Regions from separate parts of the Streptomyces sp. NPDC079020 genome, predicted to be linked through region 1. Evidence: riboswitches for the same ligand, from Rfam matches in the RefSeq annotation. Region 1 holds a riboswitch; each other region holds the start of a gene.
The links. A riboswitch is a leader RNA that binds a small molecule or an ion and turns the genes downstream of it on or off. The one in region 1 is predicted to bind thiamine pyrophosphate.

Region 1 (5,658 bases):
GACTTCGGCGGCCCCGAGCACCAGCCGAAGTAACGCTCCTGCGCGCGGAGTCCCCGCGCACGCGGAATCCTCGCGCGGGCGGTCCCCGGCCCTCGGACACGGCAAAGGCCGGGGCAGCTCGCGCTGCACCCGGCCCGTGCGGTGCTCCGGCCCGTCACGGCGCCGGAGCGGTGAGAATCAGACGCCCTGCGGCGACAGCTTCGGGTTGGCGCCGTACTCGTTCGCCTCGTACTTGCCCTCGGTGGCCAGGAAGACGAGCAGGATGATGCCGCCGACCAGCGGGACGAGCGAGATCAGGATCCACCAGCCCGAGCGGCCGGTGTCGTGCAGACGGCGCACGATGACGGCGAGCGACGGGACGATGACGGCGACGATGTAGATGTAGTACGGGACCTGCGTGCCTATCGCCGCACCGATGGCCATCAGGATCACGGCCGCGATGATGTTGAAGAGCACGAACATCCAGTACTCCTTGCGGCGTGCGCGACCGCTGAAGCCTGCGTAGTTCTTGAGTACGTCCAGGTACCAGTTCATGGTGATTCCCTCCCCGGGCCCCCCGTGCGAGGGCTCACATTTTTCGGCCAGGCATGCCGGAAAGTAAGGCACAGATAAGGAGACGGTCAAGCTCTGGTGGACCCTCGGCGGAACGTACATCCAGCTGCAGCACTACCGTGTCCATACCGTCGCTCAACCTGCATGAAAAACCGGGCCGGATGGCCACCGACCGGCTCAAATGGCGCGTACAAGACAAACGTTGCCGTCCTTCGCACACGGAGCACGGCGCCGCTCCCGGCGGAAGACCCGCCCGGAACAGCGCCGTTCATGCCCTCGATACGCCGTCGGAGGCCCGGCCGGCCGTCAGTCCGCGATCGGCAGATAGACCCGGTTTCCGGCCGCGGCGAACTCCTTCGACTTCTCCGCCATCCCCGCCTCGATCTCCGTCCGCAAGCCCCCGTGCTCACGCCGGATGTCCTGTGAGATCTTCATCGAGCAGAATTTCGGCCCGCACATCGAGCAGAAGTGCGCCGTCTTGGCCGGCTCGGCGGGCAGTGTCTCGTCGTGGAACTCCCGCGCCGTGACCGGGTCGAGGGCCAGATTGAACTGGTCCTCCCAGCGGAACTCGAAGCGCGCGTCCGACAGCGCGTCGTCCCAGTCCTGCGCCCCCGGGTGCCCCTTGGCGAGGTCCGCCGCATGGGCGGCGATCTTGTAGGTGATCACGCCGGTCTTCACATCGTCCCGGTTGGGCAGCCCCAGGTGCTCCTTGGGCGTGACGTAGCAGAGCATCGCCGTGCCCCACCAGGCGATCATCGCCGCACCGATACCGGAGGTGATGTGGTCGTACGCCGGGGCGACATCGGTGGTCAGCGGGCCGAGCGTGTAGAACGGCGCCTCCTCGCAGATCTCCTGCTGAAGGTCGATGTTCTCCTTGATCTTGTGCATCGGGACATGGCCCGGCCCCTCGATCATCGTCTGCACACCGAACCGCTTGGCGATCGTGTTCAGCTCGCCCAGCGTGCGCAGTTCGGCGAACTGCGCCTCGTCGTTGGCGTCGGCGATCGAGCCGGGGCGCAGACCGTCGCCCAGCGAGTACGTCACGTCGTACGTCGCGAGGATCTCGCACAGTTCCTCGAAGCGCTCGTACAGGAACGACTCCTTGTGGTGCGCGAGACACCAGGCCGCCATGATCGATCCGCCCCGGGAGACGATGCCGGTCTTGCGGCGGGCGGTCAGCGGGACGTACGGCAGACGCACGCCGGCGTGCACCGTCATGTAGTCGACGCCCTGCTCGGCCTGCTCGATGACGGTGTCCTTGTAGATCTCCCAGGTCAGCTCCTCCGCCCTGCCGTCGACCTTCTCCAGGGCCTGGTAGAGCGGGACGGTGCCGATCGGCACCGGGGAGTTGCGCAGCACCCACTCACGGGTGGTGTGGATGTTGCGCCCGGTGGAGAGATCCATGACCGTGTCGGCGCCCCACTGGGTGGCCCAGGTCATCTTGTCCACCTCCTCCTCGATCGAGGAGGTGACCGCCGAGTTGCCGATGTTGGCGTTGACCTTCACCAGGAACCGCTTGCCGATGATCATCGGCTCTGTCTCCGGGTGATTGACGTTGGCGGGCAGCACGGCCCGGCCCTCGGCGATCTCCTGGCGCACGACCTCGGGCTCGACGTTCTCCCGGATCGCGACGAATTCCATCTCGGGAGTGATCTCACCCCGCCGGGCGTACGCGAGCTGGGTGACGGGCCGTCCGTCCCGGCTGCGGCGCGGCTGGCGCGGCCGGCCCGGGAAGACGGCGTCGAGGTTGCGCAGCCCGCCACGCGGCGAGGTGTGCTTGAGCCCGTCGTCCTCGGGGCGGGCCGGACGGCCCGCGTACTCCTCGGTGTCGCCGCGGGCGGTGATCCAGTTCTCCCGCAGCGGTGCGAGCCCGCGGCGGACATCGGTGTCGACGGACGGATCGGTGTACGGCCCCGATGTGTCGTACAGCGTCACGTCGTTGCCGTTGGTGAGGTGCACCTGGCGGACCGGCACCCGGAGGTCCGGGCGTGAGCCCTGGACGTATCCCTTGTGCCAGCCGATGGACTTCCCGGCCTCGTCGTCCGGTGCGCCCTGACCGACGCGCACATTCTGCGCTTCCTGGTCATTCCGCTTCGAGGCAGGCGTGCGTGCGTCCGATGTGGTCATGAGACCTACTCCCTACGCCGGCATTACCCGGTAACAGGTTCGGCGGTCGACGCAGCATGTCCCGTACAGATGTACGGAGATCAGCGTCCTCTCAGCCCGGTGCTCCGAGCTCCCGCGTGTGCAAAGGTGCCACCACGCTAGCGCCCTTCGTGGCGAGCTGACCAGAGGCCCCCTCCCGTTCTTGCGATGATCGCCCCGTGACTTCCCCCCAAAGCGACCCCGCATCCCAGGGCCACGCACATGGCCACTCGCACAGTCACGGCCCCGCCGCGCCCGTCTCCAAGCATCTGCGCAAGGTCATCGCGGCCGTACTGATCCCCTTCGCCACCGCGGTCGTGGTCGGTCTCGTGGCCTTCTGGCCCGGCGGCGTCCCGGCGCACGAGCGCACCGGCGTCGGCTTCGACCGGCAGACCCAGGAAGGCACAGTGGTGCAGGTCGACAAGGTCGACTGCAAGGACGTCAACGCCGCACAGGTGCCGCCGACCGGGGGCACCTCCACTCCGTCCGGACGGGAAGCGGTCAACGAGCAGTCGGGGCAGTGCGAGAAGGCCACGATCGAGGTGACCACCGGCAACGACAAGGGCCGGAAGTTCGTCGAGGTGATCCAGCCCGACGCCCCCCGGCAGCTGCGTGAGGGACAGGGCGTGGTCGTGGCGTACGCGCCCGACGCGCCGCACGACCTCCAGTACTCGGTCATCGATGTGGACCGGACGGTCCCGATGGCTCTGCTCGCCGGGATCTTCGCCCTCGCGGTCGTCGTCGTGGGAAGGCTGCGCGGGGTGATGGCACTGGTGGCGCTCGCCGTGTCCTTCGCCGTACTGACCCTGTTCATCCTGCCCGCGATCCTTCAGGGGTCGAATCCGCTGGTCGTCGCGGTGATCGGGGCCAGCGCCATCATGCTGGCGGCCCTCTACATGTGCCACGGGCTGACGGCCCGTACGTCCGTCGCGGTCATCGGCACACTGATCTCACTGCTGCTGATCGGGCTGCTCGGCTCGCTCTTCATCGGCTGGGCGAGCCTGACGGGCAACACCGACGACAACACCGGCCTCATCCACGGCCTGTACCCGGAGATCGACATGAGCGGCCTGCTGCTCGCCGGGATCATCATCGGCTCGCTCGGCGTGCTCGACGACGTGACCGTCACCCAGACCTCGGCCGTCTGGGAATTGCATCAGGCGGACCCGCGGATGGGTTGGCGGGCGCTGTACCGGGCAGGGATCCGTATCGGAAGGGACCACATCGCCTCGGTCGTCAACACCCTGGTGCTCGCCTACGCGGGCGCGGCACTGCCGCTGCTGCTGCTCTTCACCATCGCCCAGAGCAGTGTGGGATCGGTCGCCAACAGCGAGCTGGTCGCTGTGGAGATCGTCCGGACGCTGGTCGGATCGATCGGACTGGTCGCCTCGGTACCGGTGACCACGGTGCTCGCCGCTCTGGTCGTCTCCGCGGACCGCACAGGGCTCGGCGCGGAAGCCGGAGCTCCTGCACCCGTACGGACCGGGAGAGGCCGTCGTCGCAAGGCATGACCGCGAACGACCGGCGTACCACCCGCTCGACCGGCACTCAACCGCGCTTCAACCGGCACCTCGCCCCTGCCGGCGACAACCACCCCATTTCTCCCCGCGGACGCCGCGCCGCCCCTCGGCAGGCGTCGAGCCGCTCTCCTGAACCGGCAAGGGACCTGTCCGTATCAACCGGCGTTCTGCTCCTCGGCGAGGATCCGGCCGAGCGCCTCTTCGAGGTTTCCGTCGAAGTCACCCAGCGTGTGTTCCTGCCCCAGCGGCACCAGCTTGTCCGTCCGGTCGAGAAACGCCACGAGGGGCGCCGTACCGGCCCGGAACAAGGCGCGGTCCGCGCCGACCTGCAAACGGATGTGCACATCGCTCAGCCCTTCGGGCTCCGTCGGCCCGATGTGCACATCACCGTCCCCACTGGGACTGTTCAGACCGTCCAACAGCAACTCACGGCCGAACGCCCAGGTCACAGGGGCGTCGCCGGGCAAGTGGAACGTCATTCGGATCGCGTACGGATCACCGACCTCGTAGCGAAGCTCCACCGGAATTCGGAAAGACAGCTCCTCGGAGACGAGGAAGCTCATCATGACCTCTGCTTGAACCGACTCGCGCATCGTTCAACCCCGCAGTAGATGAAACTGGCCAGGAATGATCCCCCCTGACCCTATTGACGCCATCGTGGTGCACGCGATAGCAGATCACAAGGAGTGATTTTTCAGATACTGATAGAGAACACGAACGAACGCAAGAGGCTCGTCACTTCGCCACGTAGCTGTTCGACTGCGGGGAGCAACCGATCCGCCTGGTCAAGGGGTAAGGAAATGGCCACTGCGGCGACCGTGGAACCTGCGGTGATGGGGATGGCGGCGCACACCGTGCCCAGTGCGTACTCCTGTCGCTCGATGACAGGTTCCGTACGCTCCATCGTTCTGAATCGCTCAAGAAGCGACTCACGATCTCGCACTGAGTAACGGGTGAGCGGTTGGACCGGATGGCGGTCGAGATGTTCCTCGCGGGCCTTCTCGTCCAGCTGGCTCAGCAGACACTGGCCGATCGCGTGTGCGTGCCCCGTCTCCCGGAACGAGGCCCACTCGTTCACGGCGGGAGCGGCCGGGGTGTCCGCGACGGCGATGAGTTCGACCTCACCCTCGCGGTAGACGGCGCAGTAGACCGGGGCACCGATGACATCGCGCAGATGCGCCAGCGAGTCACTGACGGAGCTGCGACGATTCTGCACCGCCTGCAGCCCGGTCAGCTTCTCGGCGGCCGCGCCGAAGACGAAAACGCCTTTCTCCCTGCGGAGATAGCCCTCATGGGTCAGGGTGCGCAACAGGTGGTACGCGGTGGGAAGCGGAAGGCCCGCCTCCCGCGCGAGCTGCTTCGCTGGTGCCCCGTCCCGATGGGTGCCCACAGCCTCCAGCAGCCTCAGCGCCCGCTGAACCGAACCGATCAGTGTCGGGAC
Region 2 (5,658 bases), on a different contig from region 1:
ACCTCGGGGGAGTTGACCCGGTCGGGCAGCACCTCGGCCTTGAGCCCCTCCTCGTCCAGCGCGGCGGTGGCGTCCACGACGGAGAGCCCCGTGACATCGGGCACGTCGACCGGGCTGCCCTTGCTGACGACCAGCGCGACGGCCGAGTCGGGGTGGCGCTCCGTGCCGGCCTCGGGGTCCGTACGGATCACATCGCCCCGGACGATGTCCTCGCTGAACTCCCTGGTCACCATCCCGGGAACCAGGCCCGCCTTCTTCAGCTCGCGCCGGGCGTCGCCGAGCGAGAGGCCCTCGGCGTCGGGGACCTTCACGATCTCCGGGCCGCGCGAGACGACCAGCGCGACCGAGCCGTTGCCCCGGATCCGCTCGCCGGACGCGGGGTCACTGCTGATCACCGCGCCGCGGTCGACCGTGTCGCTGTAGGCGCGGTCGACGCCCCCCAGATCCAGACCGGCGTCCGAGAGCCGCTGCTCGGCCGTCTTCTGGGTCTGGCCCAGGAGGGAGGGGACCCGGGTGAACTGCCCGGAGTTGATGTACCAGACGCCCGTGCCGATCCCCAGCACCAGCACCAGAGCGGTGAGGGCCGCGTACAGCCCCCGGCGCGGGCCCCCGAACGGTCCGCGCCGCCGGCTCCGGGCCGGCTCCGGCGGACCGGACGGTGGCATCTCCAGCCGGCTCGTGTGATGGGCCGTGCCCTGGTCCACGGGCAGGACCCGCGGGATCACGCTCGTACGGTCCTCACCGCCGTCGTGGTCCGTGGTCAGGGCCTGCGGCGGTACGGCGTCCAGCTCCTCGTCGGTGAGCCCGGCACGGGCCTCCCGGGCCTCGGCGAGCAGCACCACCGCGTCGTGCGGGCGGATCTCCGCGTTCCGGGCCGTCGCGCTCGCCACCAGGCTGTCCAGCGCGACCGGAAGGCCGGGAACCACGGCCGAGGGAGCCGGGACGTCCTCGTTGAGGTGCTGGTAGATGACCTGGGCCGGGGTCTCGCCGGTGTGCGGCTTGCCGCCGGTCAGCATCTCGTACAGCACGACCCCGCAGGCGTACACATCGGCGCGGGTGTCCGCCGTGCCGTGCTCGATCTGCTCGGGGGCGAGATACGACACGGTGCCCAGGAGCGAGCCGGTGCTGTCGGTGACGGTGCCCACGGCCCGTACGAGACCGAAGTCGGCGACCTTCACCCGGCCGTCGTCCCCGATCAGGACGTTCTCCGGCTTCATGTCGCGGTGCACGAAGCCCGCCCGGTGCGCCGCGCCGAGCGCGGCCAGGACCGGCTCCAGGATGTCCAGCGCGGCCCGGGGCTGGAGGGCACCGCGCTCGCGCAGGACGTCGCGCAGGGTGCACCCCGCGACGTACTCCATCGCGAGATAGACGTACGCCCCCTGCGCCCCCTGGTCGAAGACCGCGACGACATTGGGGTGCGCGAGCCGGGCCACCGACTTGGCCTCGCGGATGAAGCGCTCGACGAAGGAGACGTCGGTCGCGAGCGCCGGGTGCATCACCTTGAGGGCGAGCACCCGGTCGAGGCGGGTGTCCACGGCCCGGTAGACCGTGGCCATGCCGCCGACGGCGATGCGCGCCTCTACGCGATACCGGCCGTCGAGCAGCTGCCCGACGAGAGGGTCCTGGAGGGTCGTATCCACCTGATGAGTCTACGAGTCACCACGGACGGGCCGGACGGGCCGGGGCGGTCCCGGGGCCGTACTGCAGCCGATCCGTGACAGGGACACGCACACGGTGAAGGTGCTGTGCGTGCGCCGGAACCACGCGCCCCGGGCCGTCAGAACGCCGGGCGCTCCGGGTCCAGCACCGCCCGCCCCGCCACCGGCGACGAGGCCTCGGCGAAGTGGCGGCGCGGGATCCGGCCCGCCCGGTGGGCCAGCCGTCCGCCGTCCACCGCGTGCCGCATCGCCGCCGCCATCAGCTCGGGCTCCTGCGCCCGGGTCACGGCGGAGGCCAGCATCACCGCCGCGCACCCGAGCTCCATCGCCTGTGCGGCGTCCGAGGCGGTTCCGGCCCCCGCGTCCAGGATCACCGGCACCCCGGCCCGTTCGACGATCAGCTGGAAGTTGTGCGGATTGCGGATGCCGAGGCCGGAGCCGATGGGGGAGCCGAGCGGCATGATCGCCGCGCACCCCACGTCCTCCAGCTTCCGGGCCAGCACGGGGTCGTCGTTGGTGTACGGCAGCACCGTGAACCCGTCGTCGACCAGGGTCTCGGCCGCGTCCAGCAGCTCGATCGGGTCGGGCAGCAGCGTCCGTTCGTCGGCCACCACCTCCAGCTTTACCCAGTCGGTACCGAGCGCCTCCCGGGCCAGCCGGGCAGTCAGTACGGCCTCGCCCGCCGTGAAGCAGCCCGCCGTGTTCGGCAGGACCCTGATCGCGAGCCGTTCCAGGACGGAGAGCACCGAGCCCTGGACGGTCGGGTCGAGACGGCGCATCGCGACGGTGGTCAGCTCGGTGCCGGAGGCGGCCAGGGAGCGTTCGAGCACGTCGAGGCTCGGGGCCCCGCCGGTGCCCATGATCAGCCGGGAGGTGAAGGCGGTGCCGCCGAGGGTGAAGAGATCGCCGGACACGGTCAGCCCCCCTGCACGGCGGTGAGGATCTCGACCCGGTCGCCGTCGCCGAGCGTGGTGGCGGACCACCGGCCGTGCGGGACGACGCTCTCGTTGACGGCGGCGGCGACTCCGCGGTGCGCGGAGGTCAGCGTCGCGACGAGGGCGTCCAGCGCGGTGCCGGCGGGCAGGTCGCGGTCCTCGCCGTTCACGGTGACCGCGACGGACGCGCCGGGTGCCGGACGGGGAGCGGGGGCCGGAACGGGAGCCGGGGCTGCGACGGGCACGGCGAAGGGCACGGCGGAGGGCGCGGATACGGGGGCGGGCGCGGCGGCGCGGGCCGGATCGGGCCGGGTCATGCGGGCTGCTCCTGGGATACGGGGGCGGCGGGTACACGGGCGGCGGCGGGCGCGAAACGGCCCGGCGCGAAGGGGCGGGCCACCTCGGGCAGCTCGCCGGAGGTCAGCACCTCCGCCATCACGTCACCCGTGACGGGGGTCAGCAGCACCCCGTTGCGGTGGTGGCCGGTGGCGAGGAGGAGACCGGGCAGGGCGGTGGGGCCGAGCAGCGGGGCGTTGTCGGGGGAGGCGGGGCGCAGTCCCGCCCGGGTCTCGGTGAGGGGCAGTTCGGTGATGCCGGGCACCAGCTCGTGCGCGTCGCGGAGCAGCTCGTACACCCCGCCGGCCGTGACGGTGGTGTCCCAGCCCAGCTCCTCGCTGGTGGCTCCGACGACCAGCTCGCCGTTCTCGCGCGGGACGAGATAGAGGTGGCTGCCGCGGACCACGGCGCGCACGGTCCGGCTCAGGAAGGGGGCGTACGCGGGCGGCACGGTCAGCCGCAGCACCTGGCCCTTGACCGGGCGTACCGGCGGAACGGCCTCGTCCGGCAGCCCGGCGAGCCGGCCGCTGAGACTGCCCGCGGCGAGCACCACCTGGTCGGCGGCGAGCTCCGTGCCGTCGGCGAGTACGGCACCGGCGGCCCGGCCGCCCGAGACCGTGAGCCGCTCGGCCCGGTCCCGGTGAAGGACCACCCCGGCCCGCTCGCAGGCGGTCAGGAGCGCGGCGGCCAGCCGCCGGGGGTCCACCTGATGGTCGCCGTCGACCCGCAGTCCGCCGCGTACCGCGGGCGCCAGCATCGGCTCCAGCCGGCGGCACTCACGGCCGGTGAGCCACTCGGACCGCAGCCCCGAACGCTGTTGCAGGGCGTGCAGTTCGCGCAGATGGGCGCGGTCGTCGGAGTCCAGCGCCACGGCGAGCGTGCCGCAGGCGCGAAAGCCGATGTCCTGTCCGCTCGCCGCCGTCAGCTCCTCGGCGAACGCCGGATAACGGGCCGCGGAGGCGACATTGAGGCCGAGCAGCAGCTGTTCGCCGTAGTGGAGTTCGGTGACGGCGGCCAGCATTCCGGCCGCGACCCGCGCGGCCCCGCCGCCGGGGCCGGGATCGGCGACCGTGGTCCGCAGCCCGCGCTGCGCCGCCCGCCAGGCGGTCACCAGACCGATGATTCCGCCCCCGATGACGAGGACGTCGGATCCGTTTCCGTTACGAGAAGAACGCATGGGCGTCCAGCCCCTCCCTTCGCCGGCATGACCCGGATCAGGTTCGTACGGTCGGAGGCCGTCCAGCCTCCCTCTCAGTCCGGTACGCCCGGACTCCCGCGAGTGTTTTCCGTCTGCCACCCTAAACCCGGTCGCCCCGGGAGACGCCCCCCGCGCCCAGCTGACGCGGGACGCGGGAGGGGGGCACCGGAAGGGCGGCGGGACGGGCGTGGAGGGGCAGCCCACTTCCTGACGGTCCGTCAGGTGTTTATGGTGGACGGGTGAGCGAGCAGACGGAACAGCAGGCAGCACGGCAGCGGACGCGCCGCGTCGTGATCGTCGGAGCGGGCATGGCGGGCGTGCAGACCGCCGTGGCCCTGCGCGAAAGGGGCTTCACCGGACCGGTGACCCTGATCGGCGCCGAACCGCACCAGCCCTACGACCGGCCACCGCTGTCCAAGGCGGTCCTGCTCGGCAAGGCGGAGGACTCCGCGTTCGACATCGACTTCGAGGCGCTGGACATCACCCTGCGCCTGGGCGTGGACGTGAGCGCCCTGCGCTCCGGCGCACATGAACTGGACACACCGGACGGTCCCGTTCCGTACGACGTCCTGGTCATCGCCACCGGCGCCGAACCCGTGCTGCTGCCCGGCTCCGAGGGGGTGCCCGGGGTCCATCTGCTGCGCACCCTCGACGACGCCGCCCGGCTGCGCCCCGTCCTGGAGCGGCAGCACGACGTGGTGGTCGTGGGGGCGGGCTGGATCGGCGCCGAGTTCGCCACCGCCGCCCGCGCCGCGGGCTGCGCGGTCACCGTCGTCGAAGCCGCCGACCGCCCGCTCGCCGGCGCCCTGCCCGCGGAGGCCGCCGCCCCGATGGCCGACTGGTACGCCGAGAGCGGTGCCGAACTCCTCACCGGTGCCCGGGTCGCCCGCGTCGAGGAGGGCACCGTGGTCCTCGCGGACGGCAGGGTCCTCCCGGCCGGTGCGGTGGTCGTCGGGATCGGCGCCCGGCCCGCCACCGGCTGGCTGACCGGCTCCGGCGTCGCGCTCGGCCCGGACGGCTCCGTCACCGCCGACAGCGCGCTGCGCACCTCGCTGCCCGATGTGTACGCGGTCGGCGACTGCGCCTCCTTCCCCTCCGCCCGCTACGGCGAACGCCTGCTGGTCCACCACTGGGACAACGCCCTCCAGGGCCCCCGTACCGTCGCCGCGGACATCGCCGCCCTCGACGGGGAAGGGCGGCCCGGGGTGTACGACCCCGTGCCGTACTTCTGGTCCGAGCAGTTCGGCCGCTTCGTGCAGTACGCGGGCCACCACGCGGGGGCCGACACCCTGCTGTGGCGCGGCGACCCCGCCGACCCCGCCTGGTCGGTGTGCTGGCTCCGCGGCGGCGCGCTGACCGCCGTCCTCGCCGTCGGCCGGCCGCGCGACCTGGCGCAGGGCCGCAAGCTCATCGAATCGGGGGCGCCCATCGACCCGGCGCGGGCCGCGGACCCCTCCGTACCGCTGAAGTCGGCGGTCCTGTGACGGCGCGGGCCGACCCCCGTACGGTCGGCCCGGCTTCCGACTGTCGG
Region 3 (5,658 bases), on a different contig from region 1:
AGGCCAAGGAGACCCTCGACAAGCTCGTCAAGGACAAGGAGTCCGGCGAGGACGAGGTGCGCCGCGCGGAGAAGGAGCTCGACGACACCACCGCGAAGTACGTCGCGCAGGTGGACGAGCTGCTCAAGCACAAGGAAGCCGAGCTGCTCGAGGTCTGATGAACGACTCTTCCTGGGGCGCGCCGCAGGGAGCCGGTTACTGGGGCACTCCCGAGATGGGAGCTGCTCCGGCGGGTCCTGCCTACGATGTGCATGACGCCCAGCAGACTCGGCCCATGCCCAACGTGCCGGACGTTCCCGACGCAGGTAGAGACGCAGACGACCGCGACGACCGGGACGGGGATGCCGCTCACGTCGGCGGCCCCCTGTTCCGTGACGAGAAGCCGCAGGAGCCCATGTCCACCCCGATGCCGTCCCCGCCGCAGAAGAAGCGTGCGGGGCGCGATCTGCGCGCCGCCATAGGGGTCGGCGTGGGGCTCGGCGCGGTCATCGTCGCCTCGCTCTTCATCGTGCAGGCCGTCTTCGTCGGCGTGATAGTGGTCGCCGTGGTCGTCGGCCTCTGGGAGCTCACCTCCCGGCTGGAGGAGCGCAAGGGCATCAAGGCCCCTCTCGTGCCGCTCGCCGTCGGCGGGGCCGCCATGGTCGTCGCCGGCTACGCGCGGGGCGCGGAGGGTGCCTGGGTCGCCATGGCGCTGACCGCGCTCGCGGTGCTGGTCTGGCGGATGACCCAGCCGCCGGAGGGGTATCTCAAGGACGTCACGGCCGGGGTCTTCGCCGCGTTCTACGTACCGTTCCTGGCCACGTTCGTCGCGATGCTCCTGACGGCGGACGACGGGCCGCAGCGGGTGCTCACCTTCCTGCTGCTCACGGTGATCAGCGACACCGGCGCCTACGCGGTGGGCTGGCGCTTCGGCAAGAACAAGCTCGCACCGCGCATCAGCCCCGGGAAGACCCGCGAGGGCCTGCTCGGAGCGGTCGCCTTCGCGATGGCCGGCGGCGCGCTGTGCATGCAATTCCTGATCGACGGCGGCTCCTGGTGGCAGGGACTGCTGCTGGGCCTCGCGGTCGCCGTCAGCGCCACCCTCGGTGACCTGGGCGAGTCCATGATCAAGCGGGATCTCGGGATCAAGGACATGGGCACCCTGCTGCCCGGCCACGGCGGCATCATGGACCGGCTGGACTCGCTGCTGCCGACCGCCCCGGTGGTGTGGCTGCTGCTGGTGCTGTTCGTCGGATCCGGCTGAGCCGAACCCGCGCGCATACCGTCTGACCTGCAATTCTTATGGGTGAGGGTCCGTTGTCCACAGGGCGGCGGGCCCTCACTCGTCTTTCTGCGACACTGGATGAACCATGCCTAAGCCCGGAGAACTCACTTTCGTCGCGCCCCGCGGAGCCAAGAAGCCCCCGCGGCACCTCGCCGACCTCACGCCCGCAGAGCGCAAGGAAGCGGTCGCCGCGATCGGCGAGAAGCCGTTCCGCGCCCAGCAGCTCTCGCAGCACTACTTCGCGCGGTACGCGCACGACCCGGCGGAGTGGACCAACATCCCGGCCGCGTCGCGGGACAAGCTCGCCGAGGCGATGTTCCCCGACCTGATGTCCGTGGTCCGTCACATCAGCTGCGATGACGACACCACCCGCAAGACCCTCTGGAAGCTGCACGACGGGACGCTCGTCGAGTCCGTCCTGATGCGCTATCCCGAGCGCGTGACGATGTGCATCTCCTCGCAGGCCGGCTGCGGGATGAACTGCCCGTTCTGTGCCACCGGGCAGGCCGGGCTCGACCGCAATCTGTCGACCGCCGAGATCGTGCACCAGATCGTGGACGGCATGCGGGCACTGCGCGACGGCGATGTCCCGGGCGGCCCCGCGCGGCTCTCCAACATCGTCTTCATGGGCATGGGCGAGCCGCTGGCCAACTACAAGCGCGTCGTCGGCGCGATCCGGCGCCTGACCGACCCCGAGCCGGACGGCCTGGGGCTCTCGCAGCGCGGGATCACCGTCTCCACCGTGGGACTGGTCCCGGCCATGCTGCGCTTCGCCGACGAGGGCTTCAAGTGCCGGCTGGCCGTTTCGCTGCACGCCCCGGACGACGAGCTGCGTGACACCCTCGTCCCGGTGAACACCCGCTGGAAGGTCCGCGAGGTACTGGACGCGGCGTGGGAGTACGCGGAGAAGTCCGGCCGCCGCATCTCCATCGAGTACGCGCTGATCCGCGACATCAACGACCAGGCCTGGCGGGGTGACCTGCTCGGACGGCTCCTCAAGGGCAAGCGGGTGCACGTCAACCTGATCCCGCTGAACCCGACGCCCGGTTCGAAGTGGACCGCCTCGCGGCCCGAGGACGAGAAGGCGTTCGTCGAGGCCATCGCGGCCCACGGCGTTCCCGTCACCGTCCGTGACACCCGGGGTCAGGAGATCGACGGGGCCTGCGGTCAGCTGGCGGCGTCCGAGCGTTAGGCCGGAAATCGCCCGTGTAGCCTGGGTGCGAAATCAACTTCATATTCCGACAGGGGAGCGCCACAGCGCTGAGAGTGCGGCACCGGAACAGGTTGGCCGCAGACCCTCTGAACCTCGCCCGGGTCATTCCGGGTAGGAAGTTCGGTCATTACTCAAGCTGTTGCGCCCTGCCCGCTTGCGGTTCGCCGTGAGCGGGCAGGGCCGCGTCTCTTCCTGGTCACTCCAGGAGGAATCACATGAACACCACCAAGAAGTACGCGGCGACGGCCCTCGCCGCCGCGCTCGGCGTCACGGTGCTGGCCGGCTGCGGCAGTTCCGACGACAGTCCGGAGGGAGCCGGGGGCACCAAGGGCTCCGGCTCCAAGACCGTGACCCTGGTCAGCCACGACTCCTTCAACGCCTCGGAATCCGTACTGAAGGAGTTCACCGAGGAGACCGGCTACACGGTCGAGGTGCTCAAGAGCGGTGACGCGGGTGCCGCCCTCAACCAGGAGATCCTGACCAAGGGCTCTCCGCGTGGCGATGTCTTCTTCGGCGTCGACAACACACTGCTCTCCCGCGCCCTCGACAACGGCCTGTTCACGGCGTACGAGGCGAAGGGCCTGGACCGGGTCGCGGCCGCCGCACAGCTGGACGACAAGCACCGGGTCACTCCGGTCGACACCGGTGACGTCTGCGTCAACTACGACAAGAAGTACTTCGCCGACAAGAAGCTCGCGCCCCCGCAGTCCTTCGACGACCTGCTGAAGCCCGCGTACAAGAACATGCTCGTCACCGAGAACGCCGCGACCTCCTCTCCCGGTCTGGGCTTCCTCCTCGGCACCATCGCCGACCGGGGTGAGGACGGCTACCAGGACTACTGGAAGCAGCTGAAGAGCAACGGCGTGAAGGTCGTCGACGGCTGGGAGCAGGCGTACAACGAGGAGTTCTCCGGCTCCGCGGGCGGGAAGAAGGCCAAGGCGGAGCGGCCGCTCGTCGTCTCCTACGCCTCCAGCCCGCCGGTCGAGGTGCTGTACGCGAAGCCGCAGCCGGCCGAGGCCCCGACCGGGGTCGCCACCGGTACGTGCTTCCGGCAGATCGAGTTCGCCGGGCTGCTGACCGGCGCGAAGAACGAGGCGGGCGGCAAGGCACTGCTGGACTTCCTGATCAGCAAGAAGTTCCAGGAGGACATGCCCCTGAACATGTTCGTGAACCCGGTCGCCGAGGACGCGAAGCTGCCGGAGCTCTTCACGAAGTTCGGCGCGACCATCGACAAGCCCGTCACCGTGGCTCCGGAGAAGATCGCCAAGAACCGTGAGCAGTGGGTCCAGTCATGGCACTCGCTCGTCGTGAAGTAGGCGAGGCGCCAGGGTCCGGATCCTCCGCCGTCCGGCGCGGCGGCGGACGGTCCGGCGGCGCCCGGCGCGGGAACGCGGTGCGGCTGGGCCTGATGGCCGTGCCGCTCGCGTTCTTCGCGTTGTTCTTCGCCTACCCCGTCGCCGCGATCGTCGGCCGCGGCCTGAAGTCCGGGGGCAGCTGGCAGTTCGGCCGGATCGGTGAGGTACTGGCCCGGCCGGACATCCTGGACGTCCTCTGGTTCACCACCTGGCAGGCGTTCGCCTCGACCGGGCTCACCCTGTTGATCGCGCTGCCCGGCGCCTATGTCTTCGCCCGCCTGGAATTCCCCGGAAAGCAGCTGCTGCGGGCGGTCGTCACCGTGCCGTTCGTGCTGCCGACGGTGGTCGTCGGCACCGCGTTCCTGGCGCTGCTGGGGCGTGGCGGGTTCCTCGACGACCTGTGGGGCGTACGGCTCGACACCACCGTGTGGGCGATCCTGCTGGCCCATGTCTTCTTCAACTACGCGGTGGTCGTACGGACCGTCGGCGGGCTCTGGTCGCAGCTCGATCCCCGGCAGGAGGAGGCCGCGCGGGTGCTCGGCGCCGGACGGTTCGCCGCCTGGCGACGGGTGACGCTGCCCGCGCTGGCGCCCGCCGTGGCGGCCGCGGCACTGATGGTCTTCCTGTTCACGTTCACCTCCTTCGGTGTCGTGCAGATCCTCGGCGGTCCGGCCTACTCCACCCTGGAGGTGGAGATCTACCGGCAGACCGCGCAACTGCTCGACCTGCCGACGGCGGCCGTACTGACCCTCGTGCAGTTCGCGGCGGTCGGCGGGATCCTCGCCGTGCACGCCTGGACGGTGCGGCGCCGGGAGACCGCGCTGAAGCTGGTCGATCCCGCGCAGACGTCCCGCCGCCCGCGCGGCGCCGGACAGTGGACGCTGCTCGGCGGGGTGCTGCTGACCATCCTGCTGCTGATCCTGCTGCCGCTCGGCGTGCTGGTGGAGCGCTCGTTCGACGGGCCCGGCGGCTATGGCGTCGGCTACTACCGGGCGCTCCAGTCCGCCGGGGCGAGCGGATCCACCTTCCTGGTCGCCCCCCTCGAAGCGATCTGGAACTCCCTCCAGTACGCGCTGGTCGCGACCGTCATCGCCCTCGTCGTCGGCGGGCTCGCCGCGGCGGCGCTGACCCGGCGGGCGGGGCGGCTGGTGCGCGGCTTCGACGCCCTGCTGATGCTGCCGCTCGGGGTGTCCGCGGTCACCGTCGGCTTCGGATTCCTCATCACCCTGGACAAGCCGCCGCTCGACCTGCGGACGTCCTGGATCCTGGTGCCGCTGGCCCAGGCACTGGTGGGCGTCCCCTTCGTCGTACGGACCATGCTGCCCGTCCTGCGCGCGGTGGACGGGCGGCTGCGCGAGGCGGCGGCGGTGCTCGGTGCCTCGCCGCTGCGGGCCTGGCGGGAGGTCGATCTGCCGCTGGTGCGCAGGGCGGTGCTGGTCGCCGCGGGTTTCGCGTTCGCCGTGTCGCTGGGTGAGTTCGGGGCGACCGTGTTCATCGCGCGGCCCGACAATCCGACGCTTCCGGTCGCCGTGGCACGGCTCCTGGGGCGGTCCGGGGAGCTCAACTACGGGCAGGCGATGGCCCTCAGCACCATTCTGATGCTGGTGTGCGCGGTGTCGCTGCTGCTCCTCGAACGCATCCGCACCGATCGATCCGGGGAGTTCTGAGTGATGGACGGGGAGTTCTGCGCATGCTGAGGCTGGAAGAGGCCACGGTCCGGTTCGGGAAGAGGGCGGCCCTGGACACCGTGGACCTGGAGGTCGCCGACCACGAGATCGTGTGTGTGCTCGGGCCGAGCGGCAGCGGGAAGTCCACCCTGCTGAGGG

Region 2: another riboswitch for thiamine pyrophosphate. It lies ahead of thiO (glycine oxidase ThiO); the one in region 1 lies ahead of thiC (phosphomethylpyrimidine synthase ThiC).
Region 3: another riboswitch for thiamine pyrophosphate. It lies ahead of ACIGJO_RS28720 (thiamine ABC transporter substrate binding subunit); the one in region 1 lies ahead of thiC (phosphomethylpyrimidine synthase ThiC).

The regions. Positions count from the first base shown of each region.
Region 1 covers NZ_JBITUB010000004.1:306,705-312,362, reverse strand. The annotation lists gene ACIGJO_RS10970 (hypothetical protein) at 1-33, shown strand, start outside; gene ACIGJO_RS10965 (DUF805 domain-containing protein) at 178-534, opposite strand; gene thiC (phosphomethylpyrimidine synthase ThiC) at 859-2,679, opposite strand; TPP riboswitch at 2,672-2,805, opposite strand; gene ACIGJO_RS10955 (YibE/F family protein) at 2,877-4,208, shown strand; gene ACIGJO_RS10950 (SsgA family sporulation/cell division regulator) at 4,373-4,810, opposite strand; gene ACIGJO_RS10945 (IclR family transcriptional regulator) at 4,912-5,658, opposite strand, start outside.
Region 2 covers NZ_JBITUB010000001.1:324,974-330,631, reverse strand. The annotation lists gene pknB (Stk1 family PASTA domain-containing Ser/Thr kinase) at 1-1,640, opposite strand, end outside; gene ACIGJO_RS01520 (thiazole synthase) at 1,778-2,572, opposite strand; gene thiS (sulfur carrier protein ThiS) at 2,575-2,763, opposite strand; gene thiO (glycine oxidase ThiO) at 2,907-4,106, opposite strand; TPP riboswitch at 4,104-4,216, opposite strand; gene ACIGJO_RS01505 (NAD(P)/FAD-dependent oxidoreductase) at 4,367-5,611, shown strand.
Region 3 covers NZ_JBITUB010000016.1:85,406-91,063, forward strand. The annotation lists gene frr (ribosome recycling factor) at 1-158, shown strand, start outside; gene ACIGJO_RS28710 (phosphatidate cytidylyltransferase) at 158-1,243, shown strand; gene rlmN (23S rRNA (adenine(2503)-C(2))-methyltransferase RlmN) at 1,350-2,456, shown strand; TPP riboswitch at 2,498-2,613, shown strand; gene ACIGJO_RS28720 (thiamine ABC transporter substrate binding subunit) at 2,693-3,793, shown strand; gene ACIGJO_RS28725 (ABC transporter permease) at 3,886-5,499, shown strand; gene ACIGJO_RS28730 (ABC transporter ATP-binding protein) at 5,523-5,658, shown strand, end outside.